DNA from 4 places in the Bradyrhizobium sp. USDA 4451 genome. Region 1 is predicted to be linked to each of the others. Evidence: predicted binding sites of a transcription regulator. Region 1 holds the regulator's gene; each other region holds the start of a gene.

Region 1 (7,876 bases):
CGGGCTGGTGGCGCTGGTGCAGATCGGGCTGCCGAACCTGCTGGCGTCGCCGGATCATTCGGCGACCGCGCGGGTTGCGCTGTGGGGCGGGCGCGAGCTGACGATGCTGATGCTGGCTTCCCTCGTGGCAGGGCTCGCGACGACGCCCTATGCCGCATTTCATTTCCATCGCGTGACGCCGTACGGACTGCTCGCCAACCTCGCGGCGATGCCGGTGGTGTCTGCGGTCGTGATGCCGGCCGGCCTGCTCGGGCTCGTCGCGATGCCGTTCGGCTTCGACGGCGTGTTCTGGGCGATCATGGGCTTTGGCATCGACTGGATGATCCTGGTGACACAATGGGTCGCCGCGCTGCCCGGCGCGGTCGGCCGGATGGCGGCGTTCGGGATCGGGCCGCTGATCGCAGCCAGCGCGGGCCTGATCCTGCTCGGGCTGCTGCGCACGCCGCTGCGCTGGTCGGGTGCGGTGCTGCTGGTGGTGGCCTCGGTCTGGGCGCTCAGGGTGCCGCAGCCGGACGTGCTGATTTCCGCCGATGGCCGCAACGTCGCGGTGCGCGGCGGGGACGGGCGGTTGCATCTGATGCACAGCGCCAAGGATGCGTTTTTGGTCAAGGAGTGGCTGGCGGCGGACGCCGATGCGCGGACCGCCACTGATGCATCGCTCGGCGAGGGCGTCTCCTGCGATCCGAGCGGCTGCGTGGTCCAGGGGCCCGGCGGCGCCTTCGTCGCGCTGGCCAGCCGGCCGGAGGCGCTGGCCGATGATTGCGAGCGCGCGGCGCTGATCGTCACCGCCCGGCCGGCGCCGCGGGGCTGCGCGGCCTCGGTGGTCGACGCTGAGCGGCTGCGGCGTCACGGCGCGCTGGTGCTGCGTCGGACCCGTGACGGCTACGCCATCGATGCGGTCAAGCCCGGCGGGATCGACCGGCCATGGTCGCCTGCGGTTCCCGGCGACGGCGAGGCCGAGGCGACGCTCCGCGCCCCCGCCACCGCGCCACGGCCGGCCGTCGACGCCACGCCGGCGGAGAGCGATCTGCAGGGTGAGGATTAGCCGGGGTCTGGCGAGGGACCGGCCGGCAATTCGAACAGGCCGAGATGGTATTCATCGGAATCGGGGCCGGCGTCGGGCTTCTTGACGAGGGTGAAGGACGCCTCGGGGAATTGCTGCCAGACCTTCAGGTCGTCAGCCGTCACCGTCAGCCAGCCGAACCGGAACATGTAGCGGCCCGGCTCCGTGACGCGTCCAGCCTTTTGCCATGTGACCTTATCGACCACCGAGCAGGTTTCCGTGAGTGCACGTCCTCTGCGCCAGATGATGCGCCAAGGCGGCCGCCGACGCAAATCTCCTGCCGCGCCCCGGAACCCGACGTCCGGGGTCGCTCGAAATCGTTTCGGTCACTCGCCGCCGGGTCATCCTGCGGCGACGATGCGTTCAACCCAAAAACAGCGACGCAAATGCGGAGGGCCGCCGCTCCACAACCTTCGGCTTCTGCGCGACCGGCGGATGCAGTGCCGGCAATTGCAGCACGCTGACGCGCTGTCCCTCGACGAGCTGGGTCACTAGCACATGGCTGCCGTCGGGGAATTCGACCGCATCATGATGGCGATCCGGCACGTCGGGCTCGACTTCGTTGAACACGCCGACGCGGAAATTCAGCGTCTTGGTCCAGATCCAGCGGCTGTCGTAGCGAACGTTCTCGGCGAAAGCGAGCTCGGTGCCCGGCAGCATGCAGACCGCGACAGTCGGATCGTTCTCCGACGCAAAGCCGCGGGTCGACGTGCCGCGGAAGGTCGTGGTGATCAGCGTCTCTCCGACAATGGCGGGGCGCGATGCCACGGCGTGCAGACTATAGTCACACATCGGATGGCTCCTCAAATGGAGGTAGCGACCCGTGCCTCTCCTTGAGGCATAGGGCCTCTACCAGAGTGGACGATAGCGAACGAGTGTCAGCTCGTTTCTGGGCGATTGTACGACTCGCCCGAGACCGCCTCAATCACAAACACGCGACACTGCGTGAGAGGTATCGGAGCGCATCGAGCAGGCCGCATGCCGCGCTATCTTCCAAGGAACGATCCGATCTGTCGCTCGTTCCTCGCCGCCGCAAGTATTTGCCTCGCCGCCGCAACTATTTGCAATTCAGTACTTGCGATAGAGCCCGATCAGCTTGCCCTGGATGCGGACCCGGTTCGGCGGCAGGATGCGCACTTCATAGGCGGTGTTGGCCGGCTCCAGCGCGATCGAAGCGCCGCGGCGGCGGAAGCGCTTCAGGGTCGCTTCCTCCTCGTCGATCAGCGCCACCACGATGTCGCCGGTGTTGGCGACGTCGTTGCGCTGGATCAGCGCCATGTCGCCGTCGAGAATGCCGGCATCGACCATCGAGTCGCCGCGCACCTCCAGCGCATAATGCTCGCCGGAGCCGAGCATGTCGGGCGGCACGCTGATGGTGTGGCTGCGGGTCTGCAGCGCCTCGATCGGCGTACCGGCAGCGATCCGGCCCATGACCGGGACCGCGACCGGTCGATTGCCGTCATCCTCGGCGATCGGCGGCGTAGAGGTGCGCTTGCCGAGGGTGCCTTCGATGACGCTCGGGGTGAAGCCGCGGCGGCCGTTGCCGCCACCGGCCGACAGCTCGGGCAGCTTGATGACTTCGATGGCGCGGGCGCGGTTGGGCAGGCGGCGGATGAAGCCGCGCTCCTCCAGCGCAGTGATCAGGCGGTGGATACCGGACTTCGAGCGCAGGTCGAGCGCATCCTTCATCTCGTCGAAGGAGGGCGGGACGCCGGCCTCTTTCAGACGTTCATTGATGAAACGCAGAAGTTCGTACTGTTTGCGCGTGAGCATCTCGAGTATTCCCCCGGTTGATAGCGTCGTTCGATTCCGAGACTCTTCGGTGGGATCTGCAGACCGGGCCTGACCAAGGGAGCATGGTGCTTGCTGCAAGCGCTCCTGGGCGGCCTCCCGATTGTAGACACCAGTACTCGAAACAAATCATGAACGGACACTATATGTTCGATATGTGTTCCGCAACCACTTAATTTCCGGTGAACACGCCCGGCGGCGCACAATCGCCGCGGTGAGAAAACCCTATTCGGGCAGCATCAGGATCTCGCATTCGCTGCCGGCGACGGCGGCCGGCGCAAACGGCGGACGCACGAGAAGTGCGCGTGCCGCAGCGAGATTCCCGAGCAGCGAAGAATCCTGCTGCATCACGGGCGTTGCGATCAGCGTGCCGTCGTCGCGCGTCTCGAGACGCGCGCGCAGATAGTCCTCGCGCTGGTCGTTGGCAGCGAGGTCGCGGCCGAGCAAAGCGGTCGCGCGGCGATGATGAATCGCTTTTCGGCCGCTCAGCGCCCGAATCAACGGCACCAGAAACAGGAAGGCGCAGACGTAGGACGACACCGGATTGCCGGGCAGGCCGATCACCCGCATCGCCTCGAGCCGGCCATGCATCATCGGCTTGCCGGGCCGCATCGCGATCCGCCAGAACGCCATCGCGACGCCCTCGGCCTCCAGCGACTGCTTGACCAGGTCGTGGTCACCGACCGAGGCGCCGCCGGTCGTGATCAGGATGTCGGCTCCGGTGTCGCGGGCCCGGCGGATGCCGGCCGTGGTGGCCTCAACCGTATCGGCGGCAATCCCGAGATCGATGGTCTCAGCGCCTTCGGCACGCGCCAGCGCCCGCAGCGCATAGCCGTTGGAATAGACGATCTGGCCGGGTCCGGGCTGCGAGCCCGGCATCACCAGCTCGTCGCCGGTCGCCAGCACCGCGACCTTCGGCCGGCGGCGCACGGCGAGTTCCGGATGGTTCATGGCGGCGGCCAGCGACAGCGCGCGGTCGGAGAGGCGGCTGCCGGCGGCGAGCAGAACGTCACCCTCGCGGAAGTCGACCCCCGCGGGGCGGATGTGCCGTCCGACGGCGGCAGCCTCGCTGATCGTGATGTGGTCGCCGTCGACGGCGGTGTCTTCCTGGATGATGACGGCGTCGGCGCCGTCGGGGATCACGCCGCCGGTGAAGATCCGCACCGCTTCGCCTGCACCGACCGTGCGCTCGAACGGCCGGCCGGCGGCGACTTCGCCGATCACCTTGAGTCGCGCCTTCAGGTCAGCCGCATCGGCGGCGCGCACCGCATAGCCGTCCATCGCCGACATCGGCTGCGGCGGCTGAGTGCGCCGCGCGGCGAGGTCGCGTGCCAGGGTGCGGTGATAGGCGGCATCGAGCGCGACCATTTCCTCCGGCAGCGGTTCGGCGCCGGCCAGGACGGCGGACAGGGCATCGGCAACCGGCATCAGGGCCACGCTCGGAGCTCCTCAAGTCCAGGGTTCAAATACCGAGCGCGGTCAGCGCCCTTGCCACGTCATCCGTCGATGTCACGTGGACGGCATGAAGGCCGCGCGCCCGCGCGCCTTCGATATTGGCGGCCAGGTCGTCGAAGAACAGGATCCGCGACGCCGGCACGCCGATGGCTTTTACCACATGATCGTAGGCCGCGGCGTCGGGTTTCCGATGGCCGATGCTCGAGGACAGGAACACGGTGCGGAAATGGCTCAGCAACTCGGCGTGGACAACCGAGAAATGCGCGACATGGGCCGGATTGGTGTTGGAGAACGCATAGAGCGGCATCCGCTTCGCCGCGGCCGCGAGCAGGGGGGCGATATCGGGCATCTCGCCGGTGAAGATCGCATTCCAGCCTTCGAGGAACTGCGCGTCCGTGAGGTCGATGCCGAGCGTCCGGCGCAGGTTTTCGAAGAACGCCGCATCGTCGATCCGGCCGATCTCGTGATGCTTGAAGCTGTCGTCGACGACAAAGCGGGTGGCGAGGTCGGACGGCGCGCAGCCGGCATGCTGCGCCCAGTGCGCCATCACCTTGTCAAAGTCGATGTCGAGCACGACGCGGCCGATATCGAACAGCAGCACGTCGACGGAATCGGGGAGGGGGTGCGAGGTCATTGCGTGGAACCATGTACGAAAATTGCGGGCAGCCGGCAATGTCCCCGATTTGTGCGGGAGGCATGCGACTGATGTGCTGACACTGGCTCCCGCTCGGTCCATAGCTTCGCATGCTCGCGCCACAATTTCATTGTCGTCCCGGCCTAGTGCGCAATTGCGCACGGGGGCCGGGGCCCATAACCACAGGGTTGTGTTGTTGAAAACAAGCTGTGGCCCCAGCGTCGCGCAACAATTCGCTTTTGGGGTAATGGGTCCCGGGCCTTCGCCGGGACGGCGGCGAATGTGTGGCGCCGCTTGTGAATCATACGTCCGCATTCTCGCGACATGATTTGTCCGAGTCTTGCTTCTCGTTCCGCCCTCTCCGTTGGTGAGGGCGCAGGGAAAGCCGGGTGCCGATCGCACCCATGGGCCCCGAGCAATGGGGTAGAAAGCTCGGGGGTAGGACCACAGGTGTAACCGGAGCAATCCGGCTTTCCCTGCGCGATGGCTTACGGCTTATACGTGCTCTCCCCGGCGAGACTTGGCTTTGTTGTCACCGTCTTCGCAACGCGCATTGCGCAATCGGAAAAGACACCTGCCACTAGGGCGTCAGGCCTGCACGATTTCGCCGTCCGCCTCATGCGCGTTCGTCAACTGCGCATTCGGCGTCCACCGCATCTCGACCCGCGTTCGTGACGACCGCGAAGCGCCCCTCGTGTCGGGTGAGACGGGGAATTCATACACCGAGTTGCGCTTCGGATAAAGCGAAATATTTTCGCACACGGTGATTGACAGGTTTTGCTGAGTTGCCCGTCGTGTCCGGACCGCAACACCCTGCAAACACATCGCCGTCCGACGTGTGCCCTCAGCGGGCTGCACCCTTCTTCTCCAGGCGTCCAGGGAGCGGCCGACGTCGATAATCGCGCCCCTCGCTGGGCCGTCTCTTGTCGGGCGATCGCTCATTAGGAACGACAGCACCTGGCACCGCGTATTGGATAACAAACGCCACCCAACAGGAACGGCAGGTCGGCGTTTCCGGTGCCCTTGGCTCTGTCCCCGAGCCAGGGGCACACCTTCGTGGTCTTCAGGGGCGTGTCATCACCGCGCCTAATGTGTCGTAGGCGGCGATATCGTTCCAACGACTTCCATGTCTTCTTTCCGCACAGTCACCCAGCGTCCTGTCTCGGCAGCGATCTTTCGAGCTATTCTTACAGCGGCATCCTCGTCCGCCAATTCAAGCATGATGATGCTGCCTTTCCCCGAGAAGGCGTCGGGGTTTGAAATGTTGATGATGAATAGGGGTCCTTTTGGAAGGATCATCGGAGTGCCCCAGCCCGCAGAAGCCAGCATCGCATCACGCGATACCCTGTGCTTTCGTGCGCGGCGACACCGTGCAACCGCTACCAAGTTCCCGCCTTAACCTGGTTAAAGTACGTGGGATGTCGCGCAACTCGAAAATGGAGCTTTCGCATCGGTCCAGCAATCATGTTGCTCCGGTCCGCCCGCCGACGCGTTGGACGCTTTGCTTGCAAACCGTACGGCTTCACTTGCTTGGATGCTTCTCAATGGTCGCCTTGGCCCTGGCGATCGCCTCTTGAGTGCTCTGGAAGGTTTGCGTTCTGATCGGAGGACCGCCCGCAAGAGGCGTGATCTCGACGAGGAAGCCGCCGCCTCGCTGCTCGACGATCGTTAGACGATGACCCTGATATTCGATCGGCTCGGCTGACATTTCGGATGCCGTTTGGACGATGGATGCGCGACAAGCCTATGAAGGCATTGCAGCCCCCGGGGTTGCCAGGAACTTCTCGATCTCGAGGGCACGCCGGGCTTCAAGTGACTTCCTCAGCATGCGTTCACGTTCGGCTCCAGGCGGCAAGCCGCTTGCCCTGGTCCTGGCCGTTTCGGCAAGCTTTAGCAGTCTGAAGGTCAGTGACGTCGTTTGCTTAACCCGATTTCGTCGTTTCTTTCCCATGGCGTTCGGCCCGCGCGAACAATTGTCGCGCGAATTCGGCCACCAATGGCCTTGCATGGCATCTACATAGGTTAATCCAGTGCTGGCGGAATTTTTGCTGCGGGCAGGAACCAACTGGCGCGAGCATGCGGGGTGACGTGGCTGACGGCGTGTTCGGTCAGGGACGACGAGAGCCGAAACGTTCTCGTCGCTTCACGCCCGTTGTTTCTGAAATCCGAATTGGTGGAGCGGCCGCTGTTTGGGGCTCAGCGAAATTAGGACATGGCTTCTGACATGCATTTTTAAATGCGGGTCTCGGAGACGAGATGCAAACTGCGGGGATGTTGACACCTCATCGAATGGACAGCGTGGAGATGGGCTTTCTCGGCTTTGCCGGAATGTCATTCATCGCGCTCGTCGCCAGCGTGAGCTGGCTCCTGACCGGGTGACGCCGAACACGATGGACGAACGGACCTTGGCCTCAGTGTGGTGCCCACTCGCTGGGGCCCTTTCTTTCCGAGCTCCCTGGACTGGAGGCGGGTGAGGGATGCCCCACCTGGATGCTTGCCTGGGAGTTCTGCGCCGACTGATCGCAGAAGGCGACGTGAACCGCATTGCGCTGGCCGAGAGAGCGGTCAACGAGTATTGGGACGCGACCTTGCTTGGAGCCAGGAGGAGCGGACTCCGGCTCCTCCAGCAAGACGTGCTGACGCAGCTCAATGCCGTTGTGGGAGATCAGCGCGGCTTCGCCGAAACGGTGAATGCTTACATCGAGAAAAAGCTAGGCTCGGCATAACCCGGCCAGGGTCGCCGGATCGCCCCATCGAGCGCTTCCGTGCCACTCGATGCAAAACTTGTTTCCTCCCTGGCGTCATCCGCCGACGGTCTTCTCAAGGGCGACCAGCAAGCCGAAGACCGATCCCGTCACAGCGAGGAAGGCAGCAAAATAGTAAATGCGGTACATGACTGGTCGATCTGTTCCGGTCTAGCCGAGGAGATTGAA
Region 2 (7,876 bases), 3.6 Mb from region 1:
TGTGACGTTGTCGGGATAGAGCCGCCGGATGATCTGTGCGAGCAGCAGATGCACGGCCGCACCATCGGCGCTTTTCCAGACCGCGATCGCAGCCGATCCACCTCGCCGCGTCACCCGCGCCATCTCGCGCAGTCCGGCGCGCCAATCCGGAAACAGCATCACGCCGAACACCGACACCGCCGCATCGAAGGAGGCATCCGGCAGATCGAGCGCCTGGCCGTCCATCTGCCGTGCTTCGATATTCGGTTGGCCATGCGCGCGGACCCGCGCCACCATGCCGGCGGAGAAATCGATCGCGGTGACCGCAGCGCCAATGCGGGCAGCGGCGAGCGCCGCGGCGCCCGTGCCGGTCGCGACGTCGATCACCCTGGATGACGGGCCAATCGGCAGTGTCGCGACCGCGGCGTCGGCGAACAGCGTCGTGAACGGCTGCGATTGCGCCTCATAGGCGGCGACCATCTTGTCCCAATGCGCGGGATCATTGTACGGCAGCGGCTTCGCCGGCTCACTTGACTGCATGAATCTGGTCCTCGAGGCTTTGCTTGTGCTTGGCGAGCCGGCGCTTGAAATCTCTCGCCAGCGCGTCGAGCGTCACCGCGCCGAGCCGCTTCAGGAACAGCGCTTCGACCTGGCGGAAGGTGTCGCCGAGCGCATCGTTGACGGCCTGCTCGACCAGGCAGCCGGGATTTTCCGAGCGGTGGCCCATCGCAACGATCGTGGGTTCGCCGACCGCGCGATAGATTGCCGCAAGCGTGATCTCGGTGGGATCGCGCGCCAGCGTCCAGCCGCCGCCACGGCCCTTCTCGGAGCGGACCAGGCCTTGCTCGCGCAGGCCCGCCATCACCCTGCGCACCACCACCGGGTTGGTGGCCATCGCTCTTGCAAGCTGCTCCGACGTCACCGCCTCGCCCGCTCCGATCATGTGGAGCAGGCCGTGCAGGACGCTGGACAAACGGCTATCGCGTATCATGTAACTTTATATGTTACATGATCGGGCGAACGTCAAGAGGGACCATGCGCCGTGAGAAACGATGCGCCGATTCGAACTTCGCGTGCCGGATTTGGCGGAGCCGTTCGTTTAATCCCCATCGGGGTCTTTGGGGGGCTGTATCGTGGGCAGTGTGGCGGTCGATCGGATGTTGCAGGATGCGGTGGCGCATTATGGCGCGGGCCGTACGACGGAGGCCGGCACCTTGTGCGGCGACATTCTCTCCGCCGATCCCGATCATATTCCGGCACTGCATCTGTCCGCCGTGATCGCCTTCGTGACCGATCGCGCCGCCGAAGGCGCGGTGCTGCTGAACCGGGTGTTCAGCCTCGATCCGCATCATGGACCGGCCTTCGCCACGCTCGGCGATGCGCTTGCGGTGAAAGGCGAGCATGAAGGCGCGGTGGCGGCGTTCCAGCGTGGCGTGGCGCTGCGGCCGCAGGATGCCGGCCTGCAGGTCAAGCTCGGCGTCGCGTTGTGCGATCTGTTGCGCTTCGACGAAGCCGAGACGGTGTTTCGCCGCGCGATCGCGCTCGATGGCGGCCTGACGCGCGCGCGCTTCAACCTCGCCGTTGCGCTGGGAGCGCAACAGCGGCCGGTCGAGGCCGAGCAGGCCTATCGCGAGGTGATCGCGCGCGATCCGGCCTATCGCGGCGTCTGGCTCAACCTCGGCAACGCGTTGACCGATCAGAAAAAGCTCGACGCCGCCGTCACGGCCTATCGCCGCGGGCTTGCCGCCGAGCCCGATCATCCGGGGCTGCATAGCGGCCTTGGCGCGGCGCTCTACCGCCAGGGCCGGCTGGAGGACGCAGTCGTGCATTATCGCCGCGCGATCGCGCTCGATCCCGACAATCTCGTGCCGCAGCGCCTGCTGGCCATGGTGCTGCACGAGCTCGGCGAGCGCGAGGAGGCCGTTCGGATCTACCGGCAGGTCTCGGCCCGCGACCCGTCCGACCACGTCATCCTCAACAATCTCGGCGCCGGCCTGTTCGAACTCGGACAGGTCGACGACGCCATCGCCTGCGCCGAGCTCGCGCTGGCGTTGAAGCCGGACTACGCCGCCGCGCACACCAATCTCGGGATCATCTTCGAGGCGCAGAATCTGGTCGAGGCGGCGGTCGCGGCGCATCGGCGCGCCATCGAGCTCGATCCGCTCTATGCCAAGGGCTACGCCAACCTTGCGGTCGCGCTGCGCAATGCCGGCGAGATCGATGCTGCGCTGGTGGCCTCGCGCCGCGCCATCACGCTCGATCCCACGCAGCCGCTCGCGCATTACAACCACGCCCATTTCCTCCTGATGAACGGCGAGTTCGAGGAGGGGTTCGAAGAGTATCAGTGGCGGCGCAAATCCAAGATGCTCAGCGACGGCGATCCGGTGTTCGACGAGCCGGAATGGCAGGGCGAGCCGCTGGCGGGACGCACGCTGCTGTTGTTTGCCGAATACGGCCTCGGCGATGCCATCAATTTCGTCCGCTATGTGCCGATGCTGGCCGGCACGGGCGACCGGATCATCCTGCAGGTGCAGCCGGCGCTGGTCGCGTTGCTGCGGCCGATGCTGCCCGATGTCGCGATATTCGCCCGCGGCGAGCCGCTGCCGCCGTTCGACCTGCAACTGCCGCTGCTGAGCCTGCCGCGGATCTTCCGCACCACCGTCGAGACCATTCCATCGGCGGTATCCTATCTGCGGGCCGATGCCACCAAGCTCGCGCGTTGGCGCGAGGCGCTCAGCAGCGTCTCCGCGCTGAAGGTCGGCATGGTCTGGGCCGGCAATGCCAGGCACAAGGGCGACCGCCAGCGCTCGCTGCCGGCCGATGCCGTGCTGCCGCGGCTAGTGACGCCTGGCGTGCAGCTCTACAGCCTGCAGAAGGAGCCGAGGCCCGACGATGCGCCGGTGCTGCGGCGTCTTGGTAATGACGTGGTCGACCTCGCGCCGACGCTCGGCGATTTTGCCGACACCGCGGCGGCGGTCTGCGCGCTCGACCTCGTGATCGCCGTCGACACCTCGGTGGCGCATCTCGCCGGCGCGCTCGGCCGCCCGGTCTGGATGTTGTGTCCCTATGCGCTCGACTGGCGCTGGCTGCGCGATCGGGCCGACACGCCCTGGTATCCGACCATGCGGCTGTTCCGTCAGGACAGGCCGCAGGCCTGGGAAAACGTACTGGCGCGGATGTCGGACGAGCTTGCCCGGCTCGCCGGCGGCGAGCGGGAGCTGCTGCTGCCGGCGTCTTTGACGCGCTGACCTGGTATCACCCCGCGCTCATTCCCTGCGCGCCGCCGAGCAGCTTGACGTTGAGCCGGCCGCCGTCGAACAACATCTCGTTCAGTGCACCGTCGATGTCTTCGGTGGTGACATCCTGGCCGCCGCCGCGGGCGATGCTGGCCTGGGCGATACGGCGCATCAGCTCCTTGATGAAGGCAGCGCTGACGCCTTCGGTACGTTGCACCGCTGCCTCGATGACGGGCGGCTCCAGCGGCAGGCCGCGGCCATAGAGCCGGATCAGCTTGCCGCGCCCCGGCTCGTCGGGCAACGGCACCTCGATCGCCTGATCGATGCGGCCGGGCCGGCCGGCGAGCGCGCCCTCCAGTTCTTCGGGCCGGTTGGTGGTCAGCACGAACAGGATATCGCAATCCTCCTTCAGGCCGTCCATCTCGTTGAGCAGCTTGTTGAGCAGGGATTCCTCGCACGGTCCGCCCATGTCCTCGCGGTCGCGCGCGATCAGATCGACGTCCTCGATCACGACCATGGTCGGCTGCAGCAGCCGCGCCAGGCTCATATAGGCGCCGAGCAGACCGACCTGCTCGGCGGTGATGATCAGCGTGGTGTGGTTTGGCAGGTTGGTGGCGAGATAGCGGATGGTGTGGGTCTTGCCGGTGCCGGGCGGCCCGTACAGCAGGATGCCCTTGCGGGTCGACTGCCCGAGCTTGCGCAGCCGGTCGCGGCTTTCGACGAAATCGAGCACGTTGCGGTCGAGCAGCCGCAGCGTCCGGTCCGGCAGGATCACGTCGTCGCGCGCGACCGTCGGCAGCCGATGCACGGTCAAGCCTTGCGAACGTCCGCGATAATTGGCGCCATCCTCCAGCGACAGGATCTTGCCGCGATAGGAGCGTGCCGCGTGCACGGCAGTTTCCAGCTCAGCGAACGTGCGCTGCACGAAAGCGTTGCCGGCCGCACCGGCGGGCAACGCAAGCTCGATCCGCAGCGACGGCTCGTGATTATATTCGCGATAGAATGTCAGCAGCACAGCGTAGCGCAGTTCACCGGTTCGACACAGCCATAGTCCATTGGCAAGGCACTTCACCGGCTCGGCCTCGCCGATATCGACGTCGCGATATTGTGGCGGCGCGATCGCTGGTGCATGCCGGCCGGCCTTCATCAGCGCCGCGAAGTCGAGCGTCTCGTAGCGATATTCTTCATGGATGCCGAAAAAGTGGATTGGATCGGTGAACAGCTTGTCGATTGCGACCTGAACGTCGGCGCGCATGTGGCCCGGAAACTGTCGCGCCCGTGTCACGATCAGGTTGCGCGGCACGCCGGCGAAATGCCAGTCGAGCGCGACGTAAGCGGATCGAAACGTCTCGCCCGGCAGTTCTTCCGAGCTGCGGCGTGCCGCGAGCAGGCAATCGCTGCACAGCGATGCGGTCGTCGTACCGGGGATCAAAATCTCCGTCACGGCCCTTGGCGCTTCGCAGAGATCGCAGGGGCGGCTGGCGTCGGCGGATTCGGTGCTGATCATCAACGGCTGGCCGTTGGAGCGGATCAGCCACTTCGCCGAGTTGAAGATGGCCCGTGCGACCGGCCCCGGATATGGCCCGCAGGGAACAGCGCCGTTGGCCTCGATCAAGGCAGCGCAGGCAACGGCTTCCTGCTCGGATTTCCCGAACACCGTACGCAATAAATCCTGCACGAATTCCAGCGGGGTCTCATCGTCGTCATGAATGAAGAGCCGGACCGGACCATCGTCGCTTAACACGTCGTGCATGATCACCTCGAAACGCAATCGGAACCAAAAGAACAAAATAAGAACATCATGGCCACCGGCCTTCGTCAAGCGAAAGATTCTCCCGCCTCATCTCTGACGTGTGGCGTGATCGGCCGGCTCGGCTCAGCGGGGAGCGCATTGCGTGCGTAAATGCCGCTCAACACCTGTGACGTTTGCGTTGCGGCAAATGCCAAAACATGGCCGCCACAGCGGCAAACTTCCGACACATCATCGGGGCGAAAAGGAGCATCCGACATGGCGCGAGCGCGTGAGCTGATTCCTTTCAGGATGAGCCGTCGCGCAATGACTTTTCATAAGAGGGCCCTCGTGTCGCACACATTTCGTTTTGCGATCCTTCTCGTCCTCGCTTTGTTCGTTTCTCCCGCGCTGGCTCAGCCGGGCGCCAAGCCGGCGCCGCCGCAACCCGGTACCAGTGACAATCTGACGCCGGAGCAGGCGAAGCGCGCGCTCGAGACGCTGCAGGACGACAAGAAGCGCGGCGAGATCATCAACACGCTGCGCGCCATCGCCAATGCCTCGCCGCAGGCTGCTGCCCAGCCGGCGGCCGCGGAGCCAGCGCCCGAGCAGCATTCGCCGATCCCGCTCACCGCTGACAGCCTCGGCGCACAGCTTTTGCTGATGGTGTCCGAGCAGGTCGGCGAGATGTCGCGCGAGGTCGCCGACGTCGCGCGCACGCTGACGCATTTTCCCGCGTTCTATTACTGGTTCGTGCGCACCGCGAACGATCCGGCGGCCTATGGCCTCCTGATCGACATCGCCTGGAAGTTGGCGCTGGTGTTCGGCTGCGCGCTCGTGGCCGAATGGGTGGTGTTCCGCCTGATCAAGCGGCCGGTCGCGTTCCTCGAGGCGCGGCTGCCGCAGACCGCGCGTATGCCGGTGCAGACGCTCGCGAGCGTCGACCCGCCGTCGTCGGTCGCCGACGTCACGCCGGAACCGGAGTTGCATCGGCGCCGGCTCAGCCTGGCACGGGCCTGGCAGTCGCTGGTCCGGCTGCCCTTCGTGCTCGGCCGCCTGCTGCTCGAATTATTGCCGGTGGTGGTATTCGGCGGCACCGCGACCGCGCTGCTCGGCACCGAGATCGGCGATCAGTCGACCACGCGGCTGGTGATCCTCGCCGTCGTCAACGCCTATGTGTTCTCGCGTGTCCTGATCTGCGCGGTGCGCGCGCTGGCAGGGCCGTTCGGCCTGTTCCGGGTCCGTGCCGAGACCGCGGCCTATATCGAGATCTGGGCAAGGCGCATCGTCGCCGTCGGCGTCTCCGGCATCGCCTTTGCCAACGTCGCGCTGCTGCTTGGCCTGCATCGCGCCGGTTATGCCGCGCTGATCCGGCTGGTGATGCTGGTGGTGCACCTCTTCATCGTCGTCATCATCCTGCAATGCCGCCGCCAGGTCGCCGATGTCATCCGCGCGCCGGCCGATCGCACCGGGCTTGCGGCGCGGACGCGCAACCGCCTCGCGGCGCTCTGGCATGTGCTGGCGATCGCGCTCGACCTCGCCCTGTGGGCGGTGTGGGCGCTCAATATCCGCAACGGCTATTCGCTGCTGCTGCAATATTTCGTCGGCACCATCGCGGTGCTGCTGGTCACCCGTCTCGTCACCATGGTGGTGCTGAGCCTGATCGATCGCGGCTTCCGCATCAGCCCCGAGTTGATCCAGCGCTTCCCGGGGCTGGAGATGCGCGCCAACCGCTATCTGCCGCTGCTGCGCAAGGTGGTCACGGCGGTGATCGCCCTGATCGGATTCGTCGCGCTGCTCGAAGTGTGGGGCGTCGATGCCATCGTCTGGTTCTACGGCGGGCAGATCGGCTCGCGTCTGATCTCGGCGCTGGTGACGATCGGCATCGCCGCGCTCGCGGCGGCCGTGATCTGGGAGGTCGCCAACGCACTGATGGACCGGCAGATCGACACGCTGTCGCGCGAGGGGCATTACGCCCGCGCCGCCCGCCTGCGCACCTTCCAGCCGATGCTGCGCACCGCGCTGTTCTGCATGATCGTCGCGGTGGTCGGGCTGACGGCGTTGAGCGAGATCGGCGTCAATGTCGCGCCGCTGCTCGCCGGCGCCGGCATCGTCGGCATCGCGATCGGCTTCGGCTCGCAGAAGCTGGTGCAGGACCTGATCACCGGGCTGTTCCTCCTGATCGAGAACACCGTGCAGGTCGGCGACACCGTCACGGTGTCGGGGCTGTCAGGCGTGGTCGAGAACGTCTCGATCCGCACCATGCGGCTGCGGGCCGGCGACGGCTCGGTGCATGTCGTGCCGTTCAGCGCGGTCACCACCATCACCAATGCCAGCCGCGGCGCCGGCAATGCCGCGGTCAGCGTCAACGTCTCCTACAAGGAGGACACCGACCGCGCCGGCGAGGTGCTGAAGGACATCGTCGCGCAGATGCGCCAGGAGACGGCGTATCGCGCGCTGATCCGCGGCGATCTCGAATTGTGGGGCGTCGACAAGGTCGACGGCTCCGTCGTCACCATCGTCGGCCAGATCCGTTGCACCGACGGCGGCCGCTGGTCGGTGCAGCGCGAGTTCAACCGCCGCATGAAGCGGCGCTTCCAGGAGGAAGGCATCGAGATCGCCTCGATGGGCCAGACCATCCTGATGCAGCTCCCGCCGCCGTCCGAGCCCGATAGCAACAACGCGATGCCGCGCCGCGCGGCGGGCTGATCTGACACGCTAGCTGCGCGTCTCATCGTTGCGACACGTCTCGCGACGGTGAGACGGTCGCAGCGCTACTGAGCCGGGCGTACGGCCGCAGCCGGCCGAAATCCGGCCGTTCCCGTCCATTCCCTGCGATTTCCTCTCTGGCACAGTGCTTGCTGATTGTCGCCTGAATGCGCGGCAAGACGCATTGCATGACTGAACCCAACGCGAAGGAAGGAACGCACAT
Region 3 (7,876 bases), 890 kb from region 1:
ACGGCGTGTTCGAGGAGCATATCCGCGAGATCTGCGACATCGTGCATGCGCATGGCGGTCAGGTTTATCTCGACGGCGCCAACATGAATGCGCAGGTCGGGCTGTCGCGGCCCGGCGATTACGGCGCCGATGTCAGTCATCTCAACCTGCACAAGACCTTCTGCATCCCGCATGGCGGCGGCGGCCCCGGCATGGGCCCGATCGGCGTCAAGGCGCATCTCGCGCCCTATCTACCGGGTCATCCCGCAACCGACGGCGCGAATGCGCACGCCATCGGCCCGGTGTCAGCCGCGCCGTTCGGCTCGGCGTCGATCCTGACCATCTCCTACATCTACATCCTGATGATGGGCGGCGAAGGCCTCACCCGCGCCACCGAGGTCGCGATCCTCAACGCCAATTACATCGCCGCACGGCTGCAGCCGCACTTTCCGGTGCTGTATCGCAACGAGCGCGGCCGTGTCGCGCATGAGTGCATCGTCGACCCGCGCGGGCTGAAGACGAGCAGCGGCGTCACCGTCGACGACATCGCCAAGCGGCTGATCGACTACGGCTTCCACGCGCCGACCATGAGCTTCCCGGTGGCGGGCACGCTGATGATCGAGCCGACCGAATCAGAATCCAAGTTCGAGATCGACCGCTTCTGCGATGCCATGATCGCGATCCGCAACGAAATTGCGGAGGTCGAGAAGGGCCGCTGGACCATCGACGCCTCGCCGCTGCGCCACGCCCCGCACACCGTGCACGACATCGCCGACGATGTGTGGGAGCGGGCCTACACCCGCGCCGAGGGCTGCTTCCCCGCGGGCGTGTCGCGGTCCGACAAATACTGGAGCCCGGTCGGGCGCGTCGACAATGTCTACGGCGATCGCAATCTGGTGTGCTCGTGCCCGCCGGTCGAGGATTACGCGCAGGCGGCGGAATAGCGCGGGCAACGATCAAGGATGGGCAGAGCCAACGGGCGCGGCTCCGTTGGCTCTGCCCATCCTGCAGCCCGGTTTTCATAAGGCGCGCTTGTCCGTGGGCGAACGACGGCGAGCAACGCCGCGGCAGGAGGAAGCATGCGCGAGGACTTCTGGTTTCAGTTCCCGTTTCGCGTCCGCTATTCCGAGGTCGACGCGCAGGCCGTGGTGTTCAACGCCCACTACCTCACCTATTTCGATACCGCGATCACCGAGTACTTCCGCGCGCTCGGCTACGACTATCTCGGCGAGGTGGCGCGGACTGGCATCGACTTCCACACCGTGAAATCGGTCGTCGAGTACAAGGCGCCGATCCGCTTCGACGAGGACATCGAAGTCTGCGTCCGCGTCGCGCGGATCGGCCGCTCCTCGATCAACCTTGCGCTCGCGATCTTCGCCAAGGGCTCCGAGGATTTGCGCGCCACCGGCGAGATCATCTGGGTCGCGACCGATCAGAAGACCCATCAGTCGGTCGCCGTGACGGACGACTTGCGGGCGCTGATCGCGAGCCGGGAAAAGGCGCTGGCACAGGGATAAGCACGGGCAGATACCGGATCAGCAGATCAAGATCCGACGCCCGCTCCGCTCCCGTTCAACACCAAAACCAAACAGGCGCCGAAGACGTCGGCAACTCAACGTCCTCAGCGCCCGCTTGCAGCGAAATCTTGGAGCTTTAAAGCTTACTCCTCCGTCGGCTCCTCGCCGTCGGCGTCGCGCTCGGGCGTGCCGGCGAGGATCTGCTCGGAGATCAGGCCGGAATTCTGCCGGATCGCGGCTTCGATCTTGGTGGTGATATCGGGGTTGGCGCGCAGGAACGCCTTCGAATTCTCGCGTCCCTGGCCGAGCCGCTGGCTGTCATAGGAGAACCAGGCACCCGATTTCTCGACGAGGCCGGCCTTGACGCCGAGGTCGAGGATCTCGCCCATCTTGGAGACGCCCTCGCCGTACATGATGTCGAACTCGACCTGCTTGAAGGGCGGCGCCAGCTTGTTCTTCACCACCTTGACGCGGGTGGTGTTGCCGACCACCTCGTCACGCTCCTTGATCGCGCCGATGCGGCGGATGTCGAGGCGGACCGAGGCATAGAACTTCAGCGCGTTGCCGCCGGTGGTGGTTTCGGGCGAACCGTACATCACGCCGATCTTCATACGGATCTGGTTGATGAAGATCACCATCGTATTCGACTTGTTGATCGAGGCGGTGAGCTTGCGCAGCGCCTGGCTCATCAGGCGGGCCTGCAGGCCGGGCAGCGCGTCGCCCATCTCACCCTCGAGCTCGGCCTTCGGCACCAGCGCCGCGACTGAATCGACCACCAGCACGTCGACCGCACCGGAGCGCACCAGCGTGTCGCAGATTTCCAGCGCCTGCTCGCCGGTGTCCGGCTGCGAGATCAGGAGCTCGTCGATGTTGACGCCGAGCTTGCGCGCATAGACCGGATCGAGCGCATGTTCGGCGTCGATGAAGGCGCAGATGCCGCCCTTCTTCTGGCCTTCCGCCACCGTGTGCAGCGCCAGCGTGGTTTTCCCTGAGGATTCCGGCCCGTAGATCTCGACGATGCGCCCCTTCGGCAGGCCGCCGACGCCGAGCGCGATATCGAGCCCGAGCGACCCCGAGGACACCGTCTCGACATCCATCGAGCGGTCGTTCTTGCCGAGCTTCATCACCGAGCCCTTGCCGAACTGACGCTCGATCTGGGAGAGCGCGGCTGAGAGGGCCTTGGACTTGTCCATGGAGGATCCTTCGACGATACGCAGTGCAGTGGCGGACATTTGGGATGTGCTCCTTATGGCGGGGATTCGCTAGCGGGACAAACGGGCGATGAGGTCGAAAGGAATGCCTTGTTGATAGGAAACCTCGTACCACGTTTGTTCTATGTTCGCAATATGTTCTTTCGGACGGGTAAGCGCCGGATGCCGTCAGGGCACTGTCTCCGGGGTTGATTTCCGAAGTGTCCTGGCGCGGATTAAGCGAACGGAAACCGAGGCTTGGTTGATGTTCTCGGTAGGACTACTGAGGCGATAGAGTAAATGTTCTGGCCCCATCATTTTCCATGGGACGCCATCTGTTCTGGCCGTGAAAGCGATCGCGAGATCGCGCCTCCGCACGCGGCGGCCCCCTCTCACAGACATTGTCCGGCCTCTTTCGGGCCAGCGCTTTTCGTGGCCATCGCCCCCGTGTCACAACCTGCGCACCGGCCGTAGCTAGTCGTCGAACTCCTGCCCGCCGCGATCCGTAGTTCTCCGGGCAAGAACAAAGTTCCGGATGGCATGCCACCCAAGCACGTCCGAAAAATAGTTGCACTATCAAGATGTTACACACGCGCCGACCATGGTCTGGCACAATCTGCATACTACCTTGGTACCCCTCCTGACGCCCAAAAAAACTACGTAGCCTTCGCGGAAGACTCAGCTTGCGCCAGTGTTCGTAACGTTGGCCTGCCCGGCAATGCAGCCGGGGCGCTGCGCAGCGGCGACACCGTCCAGCCGACGGATCGGTCCGCCCGCAGGGTCTGCGACGCCGCCCGGACGGGCATTTTATCTCATATTAACGTTTGACGATTGTTAGAGATTAATACAACCTATGGTTTTAGGTATCGATGATTGCCTTTGATTCGCGGGATTGTTCCAGATGATCCACAGGGGCATCGAATTCACCATCACCCAGCTGATAGCCGGGGTCTGGACATGGCGCTTCCAGATCGGGGATCGGGTCTTCACAGGCAAGACCGAGGCGAAACTCGACTTGCTGGCGGTCCGCCGCGTCCAGCTGCGGATCGACCGCGAGCTGAACAACCTCGGGCGCGAACAGAGCCGCGGCCGCAGCGACGGGGAGTGAGGCGCAATCTGCCGGGCGAGCTGACGCCGTGCCGGTCCGCTTCGCCCAGGCACTGTCAGTCCGCGCTGGCCAGCCGCCGCATCGTGAACTCGATGTCGCCGCCGGGCAGCTCGCGCCAGCTCTCGACGGCGCTCATATAGGCCGCCTTCGGATAGCGCTTGAGGAAGGCACGCGCCCGCAGGCGGGCCTGATCGCGTGGCAGGCTGAAGGTCTCGCGCAGAAAGCCGTCATCCGGCTTGCGCCGTGCGGCCATCCGGCTGGCGAGATCGCGCGGACGAAACACCATTGCCGCAACTCCGGACCAACTGACGACGCTCCCAATATAGGCGCGGTGCCGGGAGAATCCGAGTCCGTGCCAGACCGTCGAGGCCGGCCCGAACGGCGCTTACTGGCTGCGCTGCGTGGTCGGGCCTGGCTGCGCCGAGCTTCCGGTCTTGGTCTTCGGCTTGGCGGGAGGATGGGCCGCCGCCTTCGGCGCGTCGCTGCGCACCACGCCCCACGGATCGGACGATCCCTTGGCGTCGGGAATCTTGCTGAGCGAGTCCTTGTAAGCCCTCTGATTGACCGCGTCCTGGTCCTTCTCTTCCTGGGTCTTGGTCTTGACCTCAGGCATCAGGTTGATGTTCGGCATCTGCGCATAGGCCGGCGCCGACAGCAGCACCGCAACCGCGACTGCGCACAAAACTCTCATGAGAACGCTCCTTGCATTTTCGTCCGCGGTATATCACCGCCGGAAAGCCGTCGCCAAGCACATGTCTGGCCAAGCATGTCCGGCCAAGCTGGCTGTCGCTGCCCTAGAGGTTGTCCGACTTGCAGGATTTCGGCGACTGCATCCAGTCGTCCCAGACCGGACCGCAGCGCGTGCAGCCACTGAGCGCCAATCCGACCGCAATCACGCCGCCGAGCAACACCAACCTGCGGACCATGTACGCCCCCACACCACTAACGAAGGGCGATTGGGCGCCGAAACTGGGGCATTTTCATGCCGGGCACGGCGTTTGCAACGCAGCGCACGCGCGCCGGAGCGCCGCCGCCGCGCAACGGTTTGACCGGGCGGCCGCGCAAATTACACTCCGCAACAAAGCAGAAAAGGAATCGACGACATGACTTTGGCGATGAGCTGGGACGAATGGACGCGGCATGACGGAATGGCGCTCGCCGAGCGCGTCCGGCGTGGCGAGCTGACGCCGCGGGAGCTGGCATCGCAAGCCGCCGCCGCGGTCGCCAAGGTCGATCCCGCGCTCTCCGGCGTGGTCGAGCTGTTCGACGACGTGATCGCCGATCCCGCGCGCGACGGCGCCGATCTCAACGGGCCGTTCGCCGGCCTGCCCTTCCTGATGAAGGATCTCGGCCCGACCATGCAGGGACGGCTGCAGGAGATGGGCTCGCTGATGATGCGCGGCAATCGCGCCGCGGCCGACACCTTCCTGACCACGAAGCTGCGCAAGGCCGGCCTCAATCTGATCGGGCGGACCACGACGCCGGAGTTCGGGGTTTGCAGCTCGGCCGAGAACCCCGCGATCTATGTCACGCGCAATCCCTGGAACACCGACTACACCACCTGCGGCTCGTCGGCTGGCAGCGCGGCGATGGTCGCCGCCGGGGCGGTGCCGATCGCACATGCGACCGACGGCGGCGGCTCGATCCGGATTCCGGCCGGCGTCAACGGCAATATCGGACTGAAAGTGTCGCGCGGCGTGTTCTCGCTCGCGCCGCATCTGTCCGATCTCACCGGCCTCGTCTCGATCCAGGGCTGCCAGTCGCGCTCGGTGCGCGACACCGCGGCCTTCGTCGACGCCTGCCGCGGCCCCGCGCCCGGCGAGTTCATGCCGTTCTGGGCACCGCCTGAGCCATATGCCGCGATGATCAAGCGCGACCCCGGCCGGCTCAGGATCGCGCTGTCGCACACATGGGGCGACTATCGCGCGACGCCGCATATCGCAGCCGAGCTCGCGCGGGTCGGACGCTTCCTCGAAGGCCTCGGCCATCAGGTCGATTACGCCCTGCCGGCGATCGACTACACTGAAGCCTTCGCGGCGCAGACCAGCTGCTACATCAGCAATTTCGCCGTCGTGATCGGCAACATGCTCGCCGCGCGCGGATTGGCGCGGCCGCCGCCGGAGCTGATCGAACCGATCAACATCCGGATCTGGGAGCACGGCCGCGACTTCAGCTTCGCCGATCGCGCCCGCATGCAGGCGGTGTTCAACACCACCGCGCGCGGCTTCGGCACCTTCTTCGAGGATTGGGACATCATCCTGACGCCGATCACGGCACTGCCGACGCCGAAGGTCGGCACCACGGAATATCTCACCATCAGCGACAACCCGTCGGTGCTGGACTGGTTCGGCAATCTCTGGCGCAATTTCGCCTTCACGCCGCTGGCCAATCTCTGCGGCATCCCCGCGATCTCGCTGCCGCTCGCGACCAACGAGCATGGCCTGCCGCTCGGCATCCAGGCGATCGGCAAGCAGGCCGATGACGGGCTATTGTTGCAGCTCGCCGCCCAGATCGAACGCGCGATCGACGGCAAATGGAATGACGGCAAGCGGCCGGGCGTGCATGTCACGGCCAACTAGGTCATAGATAACAGCAAGACCATCAGGGCAGGAAGCGAGACATCATGCAGCAGGCCAATGAATTCGGGATCGACGACGCGAAGCGCGTGCTCGGCGACGTCTTTGCGCCATGGGTGCAGGACCTCAATCTGTCGGTCGAGCAATTCGACATCGCAGCCCCCGCCGGCGGCGATCCCGACTGGCAGCCCGGCGCCATCCTGCGCATGCCGTTTTCCGAGCGGCTGTGCCGCAATGGCGGCATCGTCTGCGGCCAGGCGCTGATGGCGTTCGCCGACACCGCGATGGTGCTGGCCAATCTCGCCGCCAACAAGGGCTATCGCCCGATGACGACGGTCGACCAGACCACGCATTTCATGCGCGCGGTGACCGCCTCCGACGTGCTGGCCGACGCCCGCGTGGTCCGGCTCGGCCGCACCATGAGCTTCGGCCGCGTCACGCTCTCCTCCGGCACCGACAACAAGCCGGTGGCGATGGTGTCGAGCGCGTTCGCGATGCTGCCGGGATAAGACGCCGAGGCGACGCCTTGGCGGAGACGAGACCGGGCGCCCCAGTACACCGCGGCCTGTCGGCTCAAGCACGACAGTCTCTGGAATACTAGATCACCCGCATGCGCGGTTGATGACACCGAGCAAGCTGAGTAAACCAATTCCGTCATCCTGAGGAGCGCGCTCTCGCGCGCGTCTCGAAGGATGAATCGGCCCGGCTGGTGGCCGTCGATCCTTCGAGGCCCATGCTCCACGAGGCGCCTGCGTAGCAGGCTTACTTGGCGAGCACGGCCTCGGCGGCATTGACGATGCTGATGGTCGGATTCTTTCCGCAATAGGTGCCGAACTTCCTGGCGTTCTCGGTGAACACGTCGGTGTCGATGATCGCCTCGTCGGAATCGCCCTTGTACCAGCCGTCCATCCACACCAGCACCATCTTGATGGTGTCGTCGCCGCCTTCGACGAACTGCTTGCAGGTCATGGTCGAGAGATCGAGCACGGTGGCGTTGGCCGGTGCGGACGACAGCGCGAGCGCGGCGGCAAGCATGATCGAGGCAGTGATCTTCATCGCAATCTCCAAGGGCAAATGATCTGAAATGAACAGGCCCGCTGGAGGCCCCAGCGCGTCCGCTCGCGACCTCGTAGGCGAAGCACCGCGGCGAACGCAAGCATGACATCGCGTGCGTGTGTCTGCACGTCGTTTCGGTGCACGCGTTGAGAATTCGTGCTTCTGATTTGTGATAGCGCCGCCGCCAAAACGTGAAGAGAACGGGGTGTGTACTCAAAAATCAGGTGTATGCGAACGGGGATAGCCAGGTCCGTGTCGCTCTCAAAAGCTGACAGCGGCGACGCTTTGGTGAATGTCCGGCTAGGGCCATAAGCGGAAGTGCGCGAATTCTCAATTGCGAGACCGCGTCAGATCAAGCGTGATGGAAACCACCACTAAGGTAAGAGTGAAGAGCCCGAAGATCGATTTGGTCACTGCACTCTTCCAGTCGGTGCGCATGCGCGCCAAGCA
Region 4 (7,876 bases), 4.2 Mb from region 1:
ACCTCGCCAATCTCGAGGACAACATCCTGCCGACCCGCCCGCGCGCGACGCTGATCCTGAAGAAGGGCGCCGACCACGTGGTGCAGACGGTGGCGCTGCGGCGGCTGTAGGCGTTAAGCGGCTAAGGCAGCCACATAACAGCTGTCGTCCTCGCGAACGCGGGGACCCATAACCACGAGTGCGCCGTAATTTGCAGGGCTGTGGCCGCAGCAGGTCACCAAAACTAAATTCGGTGGTTATATGGGTCCCTGCTTTCGCAGGGACGACACTGAGTTTGTGGTGACTACGCCGCGATATGCCGCGCGGCGGCGAGGCCCGCGAGCGCTTCTTCCAGCTTCTCGCGGTCGAGCGGCTTGATCAGGAAGCCATCCATGCCGGCCTCGAAACAGGCATAGCGGTCTTCCACCAGCGTATTGGCGGTCAGCGCCAGGATCGGGGTCCGGCGGATGGACTGCCCGGTCTCATGGCTTCGGATCTGTTTGGTGGTCTCGATGCCGTTGAGGCGCGGCATCTGGATGTCCATCAGCACGAGGTCATACGGCGTGCCGGCCGACGTCGCCGAGAGCCAGGATTCCATCGCCTGCTCGCCATTGGTGGTGATGACCACGTTGTGGCCGAGCCGGGTGAGCAGCGAACGCATCAGCAGCGCGTTGATCTCATTGTCCTCGGCGACCAGGATGGAGAGAGCCCTGTCCGCCGTCGCGCCTGCCGCCGCAGTGGGTGCGGATTCCGCGGCCGCCTCGATTGCGGGGCCTGGTGTCGGCATCGCGAGGCTGGGAGCCGCGATTTCGGGCTGCGCGGTCAGGCGGGCGGCGAGCGAGGCTGCGCGCAGCGGCTTGACCAGATAGCCGGTGAACATCGCGGTCTCGGCAGCCGAAAGCTCCTGCCGCGTCGCCGGCGTGAACATCACGATGCGATGGGTTGCATGGATGCGGGCGGCGCTGGCGAACGCCTCCATCGCCGCGGTGCCGAGCGTGTGGTCGATCAGCGCCGCGTGCCAGCTCCGTTCCGGCAGCAACGCCTCGGCGACATTGGCATCCGACACGATGCAGGTCTGCGCGCCCCAGCGCTGCAGCCGCCGCGAAATCAGCGAGGCCTCGATGCTGTGCGGCGCGACCAGCATGATCGACTGGCCGGCGAGATCGGGTGCGGTGAAGCTGTTGGCTTCACCAATGTCGGCCGCGGTCAGCGGGATCGAGACCTCGAAGGTCGAGCCGGCGCCCGGCGTGCTCGCCAGCGTGATGCGGCCGCCCATCCGCTTGACGATGCGGTCGCTGATCGAAAGCCCGAGGCCGGTGCCGCCATAACTGCGCGCGATGCGATCGTCGGCCTGCTCGAACTCACGGAAGATGCGCTGCTGCGCCTCCGGCGCGATGCCGATGCCGGTGTCGCGGACCAGGAAGCTGATCTCGTGCGGCCAGAGGCCGGGCTCGACGATCAGCGCCACGCCGCCGCTCGCGGTGAACTTGATGGCGTTGCCGGCGAGATTGAGCAGCACCTGGCGCAGCCGCGCGGCATCGCCGGCCACTTGCAGCGGCAGCCGCTCGTCGACATAGGCAGCGATCTCGATGCCCTTGGTCTGCGCGCGCGGCGCCAGCAGCTCGGTGATTTCCTCGATCAGGCCGGACAGCGCGAAGGGCCGGTGTTCGAGGTCGATCTTGCCGGCCTCGATCTTGGAATAGTCGAGCAGCTCCTCGATCAGCGCGAGCAGCGCGTCGCCTGACGTCTTGACCGCCTTGACGTAGGTCGTCTGCTCCGGCGTCAGCTGGGTATCCATCAGCAGTCCGCTCATGCCGATGATGCCGTTCAGCGGCGTGCGGATCTCGTGGCTGGCCATCGCCAGGAAGCGCGACTTGGCACGGTTGGCAGCGTCGGCCTGATCGCGGGCCTCAGTCAGCGCGCGCTCGCTCTCGGTGCGGTCGGTGACGTCGCGGCCGACGCTCTGCATCTCCGCCGGCGCACCGGCATCGTTGCGCACGAGGCCCTCGCGCCAGGCGATCCAACGCGGCCCGAGCGGTCCCGCGACCTTCTGGTCGTAGACACGGGTGCCGCTGGGCTCGAGCGCGGTCTCGCCCTGCTCCAGCACTGTCAGCGTGGCGGTGCTGTCGATCAGATTGTCGCGCGAGACCTGCGCCAGTTCGCAATAGGCGTCGTTGGCGTAGGTGATCCGTCCTTCGAGGTCGCGCAGCACGATCAAATCGCCCTGCGCCTCGAACAGCTTGCCGGCCCGCTGTTCGGCCTCTTGGAGTTCCCAGTTGCGGTCGGCCATCGCCTCGTTGTGCATGGCGACGGTGCGCAACCGCTTGCGCATCAGCCGCAGGCGGATGCCGAGCGTCACGATCCACAGACAGGCCAGCGCGAACAGGAAGCTGACCCCGATCGCGAATGAATTGGGATCGTAGCCGCTGTGCGGCGAGAGGGCGCCCGAGATGAATCCGAATGCGCCGCCGAACGCGACCGAGAAGATCGTGAACGAGCGGACGATCGTCGCGACCCAGGAATGGCGGCGCAGGAAGCGGCGAAAGCGTAACTTGATCCGGAAGAAACGCCCCATCAATGGTGGCCCTGAAATGGCTTGGTCTGGCAATGACGATGCGTCGGTCACCTTGCAAAGTGCTTGAGCTTGATGGCCGTTTCGCGTTGCCCTCGGAACAGGGTTAGCGCGAGGTTAACTCCGCCATGACCCGGCCGTGAAAGCGCGTGTCGGGTTTGACCGATGCCGCCTCCAGGCGGCGATGTCCGCCGCGGGCACTGACGATCAGCGCCGCGGCATCGCGCGCCGAAAACGTCCTGGACTGCACGAAGACGCGGTAATCGGACGGCCCATCGTCACGGGACAGATAGATCACCGGACCGTTTGCCGACGGATCGCTCGAAATCCCGATCAGCTGCGGCGTGACGTTGCTCTCGCACGCCCCGGCCTCGGCATCGTCGATGTCGTCGATCACGGTGAAGTCGGCGGTGTCCGCGCTGTCGGCAATCTGGACCAGGACGGTCGCAAGGCTCGGGTCGTCGGTGAAGCTGACGTGAAGCTGCGCCTGCCACGGCACCGCTGCGATCTGCATCGTGGCGCCGCCGACATCGATGCAGGGCCGGGGGCCCGGCAGGAATTCAGCGCGGGCAAATATCGCGGCCACAGCAAGCGGCACCACCGAGGCCAGCATTTTCATACGCAACATGACACAACTCGCTCGACCCAAGCTCCCGCGGATCGCGGTGCTTATGGTTTGCGGAGCGTAAATGAGAGTGGTTACTGCGGCGTTGACGCGACGAGCGTCGGTTGCAAAACACGAGGCGTCACGCCGCGCGCCGCAAATCGTCGGCCAATGCACGATAGGATAGCGCCTCGGCAAGGTGCAGCCGGCCGATCGTCTCAGCGCCGTCGAGATCGGCGAGCGTGCGCGCCACGCGCAGCACGCGGTGATAGCCGCGCGCGGTGAGATGCATGGTGTCGGCGGCCTCGCGGAGCAGCTTCTGCCCATGCGCGTCGGGCTGCGCGATGGTCTCGAGCAGCGAGCTCGGCGCTTCCGCATTGGTGCGGACATGCGGCATGCCGGCCGCCGCGTAACGCGCAAGCTGGATGTCGCGCGCGGCCGCGACGCGTCGGGCGACCTCGGCCGAGCCCTCCGCCGGCGGCGGCAGGATCAAATCCGCCGCGGTCACGGCCGGCACCTCGATCCTGAGATCGATGCGATCCATCAGCGGGCCGGAGATCCGCATCTGGTAGTCGGCGGTGCAGCGGTCGAGCCGGCCGCGCTTGCAGGAATAGCCGGGCTCATAGGCGTGGCCGCAGCGGCACGGGTTCATCGCGGCGACCAACATGAAGCGCGCCGGATAGGTGACGCGGTGGTTGGCCCGGCTGACCGAGACCTCGCCGTTCTCCAGCGGCTGGCGCAGCGAATCCAGCACGCGCGGATCGAACTCCGGCAGCTCGTCGAGGAACAGCACGCCTTGATGCGCCAGCGAGATCTCGCCGGGCCTGGCGCGCATGCCGCCGCCGGTCAACGCCGCCATGCTGGCGGAATGGTGCGGGCTGCGGAACGGGCGCCGCGCGGTCAGCGCGCCGTCGCGGATCTCGCCGGCGACGGAAGCGATCATCGAGACTTCGAGCAGCTCCGACGGCGACAGCGGTGGCAGGATCGAGGGCAGCCGCGCCGCCAGCATCGACTTGCCGGCACCGGGCGAGCCGATCATCAACAAATGATGCCCGCCGGCGGCCGCGATCTCGAGCGCGCGCTTGGCGCTTTCCTGGCCCTTGATGTCGCGCAAATCGAGCAGCGCTTCCTCGCGCGCCTCGTTCTGGTCTTGCACTTTCGGCTGCGGCCGTGACAGCACCTGCGTGCCCTTGAAGTGGTTGGCGATCTGGATCAGCGACTGCGCCGCGATGATCTGGATGTCGGGGCTCGCCCAGGCGGCCTCCGAGCCGCAGGCGGCCGGGCAGATCAATCCCTCGTCGCGCGAATTGGCGCCGATCGCGGCCGGCAGCACACCGGCCACCGGCGCGATCGAGCCGTCGAGCCCGAGTTCGCCGAGCACGGTGAAGCCGCCGAGTGCATCCGGCGGAATCGCCCCGATCGCGGCCATCAGGCCGAGCGCAATCGGCAGGTCGTAATGGCTGCCTTCCTTGGGCAGGTCGGCCGGCGCGAGGTTGACGGTGATGCGGCGGGCCGGAAGCGCCAGACCGGAGGCGATCAGTGCCGAACGCACCCGCTCCCGCGCCTCCGACACCGCCTTGTCGGGTAGGCCGACGATCGCGAATGCCGGCAGCCCCGGCGCGACCTGCACCTGCACGTCGACCGCGCGGGCCTCGATCCCCTCGAATGCGACGGTGGAAACGCGCTGAACCATGCTGCCCCTGTTTCTCGCCACCCAAGGTAGCGGAGCGGGCCGCTTAGCGCAAGAACATTAAGAGAACATCCGGGGACGACGCGCGCCGTCCCCGGATGATCAGCCGGTCACAGCGTCATCTGCATCGGCTCGGGATAGTAATGGAAGCCCTCGCCAGCCTTGGCGACGTGGCCATAGCCCGGCCAGGCGAAGTGATAGGACATGACGGCCGTCTTGTTCGCGGCCAGCATCTCCAGCATCTTGACCCGCGACGCTGCCGCCTGCTTCGGATCGGTGTCGTAGGAGAATTCCATCCGCGGCCGCTCCAAGAGCAGCACCGCGTGGTGCGAGAGATCGCCGAGGAAAGCGAAGGATTTGCCGCCCGAGGTCACCATGAAGATGGTGTGGCCCACGGTATGGCCGGGGGCTGCGAGCGCGGTCACGCCGGGCAGGAATTCCTGGCCGTCCTTGAAGAACACGATGCGGTCGCGCACCGGCAGCAGGTTCTTGCGGGCGTGCACGACAAAGTCCTTTAACGGACTGCCCATCTTGCCTTCGTCGGTCCAGAAATCGAGGTCGCTTTGCGCGATGTAGTACTGCGCATTCGGGAATAGCGGCTTGTCGTCGGCGCCGACGATGCCGCCGATATGATCGATATGCGCGTGCGACAGCACGACGGCGTCGATGTCCTCCGGCTTGATGCCGGCTTCCTGCATGCTCTTCTGCTGCCGGCCGGTGGTCGGACCGAACGCCTTCGAGGTGCCCATGCCGGTATCGAACAGGATCAGCCTGTCGCCCATGTTGACGATCGGTGAATTCTGCTCGAGCACGACATTGTCGGGCGAGAGGAAGTTGTCGGAGAGCATCTTCTTGACTTCTTCCTTCGGCACGCCCGTGAAGGTGCCGGAGGGATCGCCGAGCGGAAGGGGCCCGTCGGAGACGACGGTCACTTCGGCGTCGCCGAGTTCGAAGCGGTGCCAATAGGGAGTCTGTGTGCCGAGTTTCGGCGCGCGCGCCTGTGCGGTGCCGCCGAGCAGTGTGCTGGCGCCGAGACCGGCACCGAGCGCGAGCAAGGATCGTCGTGAGACATTGAGCGTCATAACGTCTTCCTCCCAATTTTTATGAATTTGTCGCGTTGTGCCCGCGCGTTGACCCGCCGCTTGACCTGACGCAGGCAAGAGGATGCTGCCCGCGCCCGCGCAAGCTGGCAAGTAGAATAAGGCGAACGCAGGCGCGACCGAGCCCTGGCTAAAGCGCGATGAGATCGGGATCGATTGTCAGCGCGCTTTAGCTCATTGTTTGAGCATGATCTTTTTCGGAAAACCGCTTCGCACTTTTCCGGATCATGCTTCTAGATTTCAGCCAGCCTGTGCGGCGCACAAAGAAGGATGATTATTTCGCGGCGCGCTTCTTCTCGATGGTATCCCAGATCATCGCCGCGACATCGGGGCCGTTGAGCCGCTGAATGGCGCGGATGCCGGTCGGCGAAGTGACGTTGATCTCGGTCAAATTGCCGTCGATCACGTCGAGGCCGACGAACATCAGACCAAGCTCGCGCAACGCGGGCCCGACAGTGGCGCAGATTTCGCGCTCGCGATCCGACAGCTCGGTCGCCTTGGCCGCGCCGCCGCGCACCATGTTGGAGCGCAGATCGTCCGCCGCCGGCACGCGGTTGACGGCGCCGGCGAATTCGCCGTCGACCAGGATGATGCGCTTGTCGCCATGCTTCACCTCGGGAAGGAAGCGCTGGATCACCCAGGGTTCCTTGAAGGTGACCGAAAACATGTCGAATAGCGAGCCGAAATTCATGTCCTGCGGCATCACGCGGAACACGGCGGCGCCGCCATGGCCGTGCAACGGTTTCATGACCACGGCGCCGTGCTGATCGCGGAAGGAGTTGATCTCGTCGAGGTCGCGCGAGATCAGGGTCGGCGGCATCAGCTGCGGGAAGTTCATCACGAACAGCTTTTCCGGCGCGTTGCGCACGCTGGCCGGGTCGTTGACGACCAGGGTGTTCGGATGAATGCGCTCGAGGAAATGCGTCGAGGTGATGTAGGCGAGGTCGAACGGCGGGTCCTGGCGCAGCAACACGACGTCGAAGCCGTTGAGCGCCTCGCGCTTCGGCTCGCCCAGCGTGAAGTGATCGCCGAGCTCGTCGCGCACGGTGAGCGGCTGCACCGGTGCCACCAGCTCCTCGCCGCGCAGCGACAACTTATCGGGCGTGTAGTAGGAAATGCCGTGGCCGCGCTTCTGCGCCTCGAGCAGCAGCGCAAAGGTCGAATCGCCGCGGATGTTGATGCGCGCGATGGGATCCATCTGGACGGCGATCTTCAATGTCATAGGTGTGTCCCGCGAGATCTTGAGGATAGGTTCTATGGGCTTGCGTCGAATGCCGCTAACAGATGGCGCGGCAGGCTCTTCGGCGCAATCAGCACGGCGTCGAATCTGAGGTCAAATTCGGCGTGTTCGGGATGCGCCATCAGCCACGCCTGGGCGGCATTGATAATGCGCAGCTGCTGGCGCGGCGTCACCGCATAGGCGGCCTCATCGAGGCTGGCCCGGGCCTTGACCTCGACGAAGGCCAGCAAATTGCGCCGGCGCACCACCAGGTCGATCTCGCCATAGGGCGTGCGGAAGCGCCGCGCCAGGATGCGATAGCCCTTGGCGATCAGAAGCGCCGCGGCACGGCTTTCGGCCGAGATGCCGGTGCGGAATGCGGCGACGCGCTCGGGCGAGGCGCTGTCAGTCTTGGCACTATCAGTCTTGGCCTCAGTCTTGGCGTTATCAGGCTTGGCCATCGCCGTCCCCGATGGTCTTCGCAAGCTCGAGCGCGCGGGCATAGACCTCGCGGCGCGGCCGGCCCGACAGCTCGACCGCGTGGGCGACCGCGTCCTTGACGCTGCCCCGCGCGAGCTGCGCGCGCAGGAGATCGTCGAGCGAAGTCTCGTCCATCACCCCGGCATCGTCGGCCGGCGGCCCGATCACCAGCACGAACTCGCCCCGGGTCTCCAGCGCATCCACGCCTGCCGCGAGCTCTGCGACCGGCGCG

What was found. Region 1 encodes LexA, which represses DNA repair genes until DNA is damaged. Its sites were predicted from a motif close to TGTTCNNNNTGTGTTCNG; they were not measured.
Region 2: a site for LexA is predicted at 4,997-5,014, ahead of ACVMB0_RS10695 (ATP-dependent Clp protease adaptor ClpS). Genes of this name have one in related genera too.
Region 3: a site for LexA is predicted at 2,833-2,850, ahead of recA (recombinase RecA). Genes of this name have one in related genera too.
Region 4: a site for LexA is predicted at 4,899-4,916, ahead of ACVMB0_RS08195 (YifB family Mg chelatase-like AAA ATPase). Genes of this name have one in related genera too.

The regions. Positions count from the first base shown of each region.
Region 1 covers NZ_JBTRCH010000001.1:5,933,430-5,941,305, reverse strand. The annotation lists partial or broken gene ACVMB0_RS27405 (ComEC/Rec2 family competence protein) at 1-1,045, shown strand, start outside; gene ACVMB0_RS27400 (hypothetical protein) at 1,042-1,269, opposite strand; gene ACVMB0_RS27395 (hypothetical protein) at 1,427-1,855, opposite strand; gene lexA (transcriptional repressor LexA) at 2,132-2,836, opposite strand; gene ACVMB0_RS27385 (molybdopterin molybdotransferase MoeA) at 3,080-4,291, opposite strand; gene ACVMB0_RS27380 (HAD family hydrolase) at 4,317-4,943, opposite strand; gene ACVMB0_RS27375 (hypothetical protein) at 6,466-6,651, opposite strand; gene ACVMB0_RS27370 (hypothetical protein) at 7,421-7,669, shown strand; gene ACVMB0_RS27365 (hypothetical protein) at 7,709-7,876, shown strand, end outside.
Region 2 covers NZ_JBTRCH010000001.1:2,313,006-2,320,881, forward strand. The annotation lists gene ACVMB0_RS10680 (class I SAM-dependent methyltransferase) at 1-519, opposite strand, end outside; gene ACVMB0_RS10685 (Rrf2 family transcriptional regulator) at 506-970, opposite strand; gene ACVMB0_RS10690 (tetratricopeptide repeat protein) at 1,137-3,227, shown strand; gene ACVMB0_RS10695 (ATP-dependent Clp protease adaptor ClpS) at 3,235-4,968, opposite strand; gene ACVMB0_RS10700 (mechanosensitive ion channel family protein) at 5,296-7,653, shown strand; gene ACVMB0_RS10705 (LLM class flavin-dependent oxidoreductase) at 7,875-7,876, shown strand, end outside.
Region 3 covers NZ_JBTRCH010000001.1:6,827,658-6,835,533, forward strand. The annotation lists gene gcvP (aminomethyl-transferring glycine dehydrogenase) at 1-923, shown strand, start outside; gene ACVMB0_RS31975 (acyl-CoA thioesterase) at 1,059-1,496, shown strand; gene recA (recombinase RecA) at 1,640-2,728, opposite strand; gene ACVMB0_RS31985 (hypothetical protein) at 3,588-3,794, shown strand; gene ACVMB0_RS31990 (hypothetical protein) at 3,850-4,080, opposite strand; gene ACVMB0_RS31995 (hypothetical protein) at 4,180-4,485, opposite strand; gene ACVMB0_RS32000 (hypothetical protein) at 4,605-4,901, shown strand; gene ACVMB0_RS32005 (amidase) at 4,898-6,373, shown strand; gene ACVMB0_RS32010 (PaaI family thioesterase) at 6,418-6,879, shown strand; gene ACVMB0_RS32015 (HdeA/HdeB family chaperone) at 7,133-7,426, opposite strand; gene ACVMB0_RS32020 (hypothetical protein) at 7,757-7,876, opposite strand, start outside.
Region 4 covers NZ_JBTRCH010000001.1:1,777,784-1,785,659, forward strand. The annotation lists gene coaA (type I pantothenate kinase) at 1-110, shown strand, start outside; gene ACVMB0_RS08185 (response regulator) at 284-2,554, opposite strand; gene ACVMB0_RS08190 (hypothetical protein) at 2,658-3,179, opposite strand; gene ACVMB0_RS08195 (YifB family Mg chelatase-like AAA ATPase) at 3,298-4,848, opposite strand; gene ACVMB0_RS08200 (MBL fold metallo-hydrolase) at 4,956-5,927, opposite strand; gene gshB (glutathione synthase) at 6,220-7,167, opposite strand; gene ACVMB0_RS08210 (YraN family protein) at 7,200-7,625, opposite strand; gene rsmI (16S rRNA (cytidine(1402)-2'-O)-methyltransferase) at 7,612-7,876, opposite strand, start outside.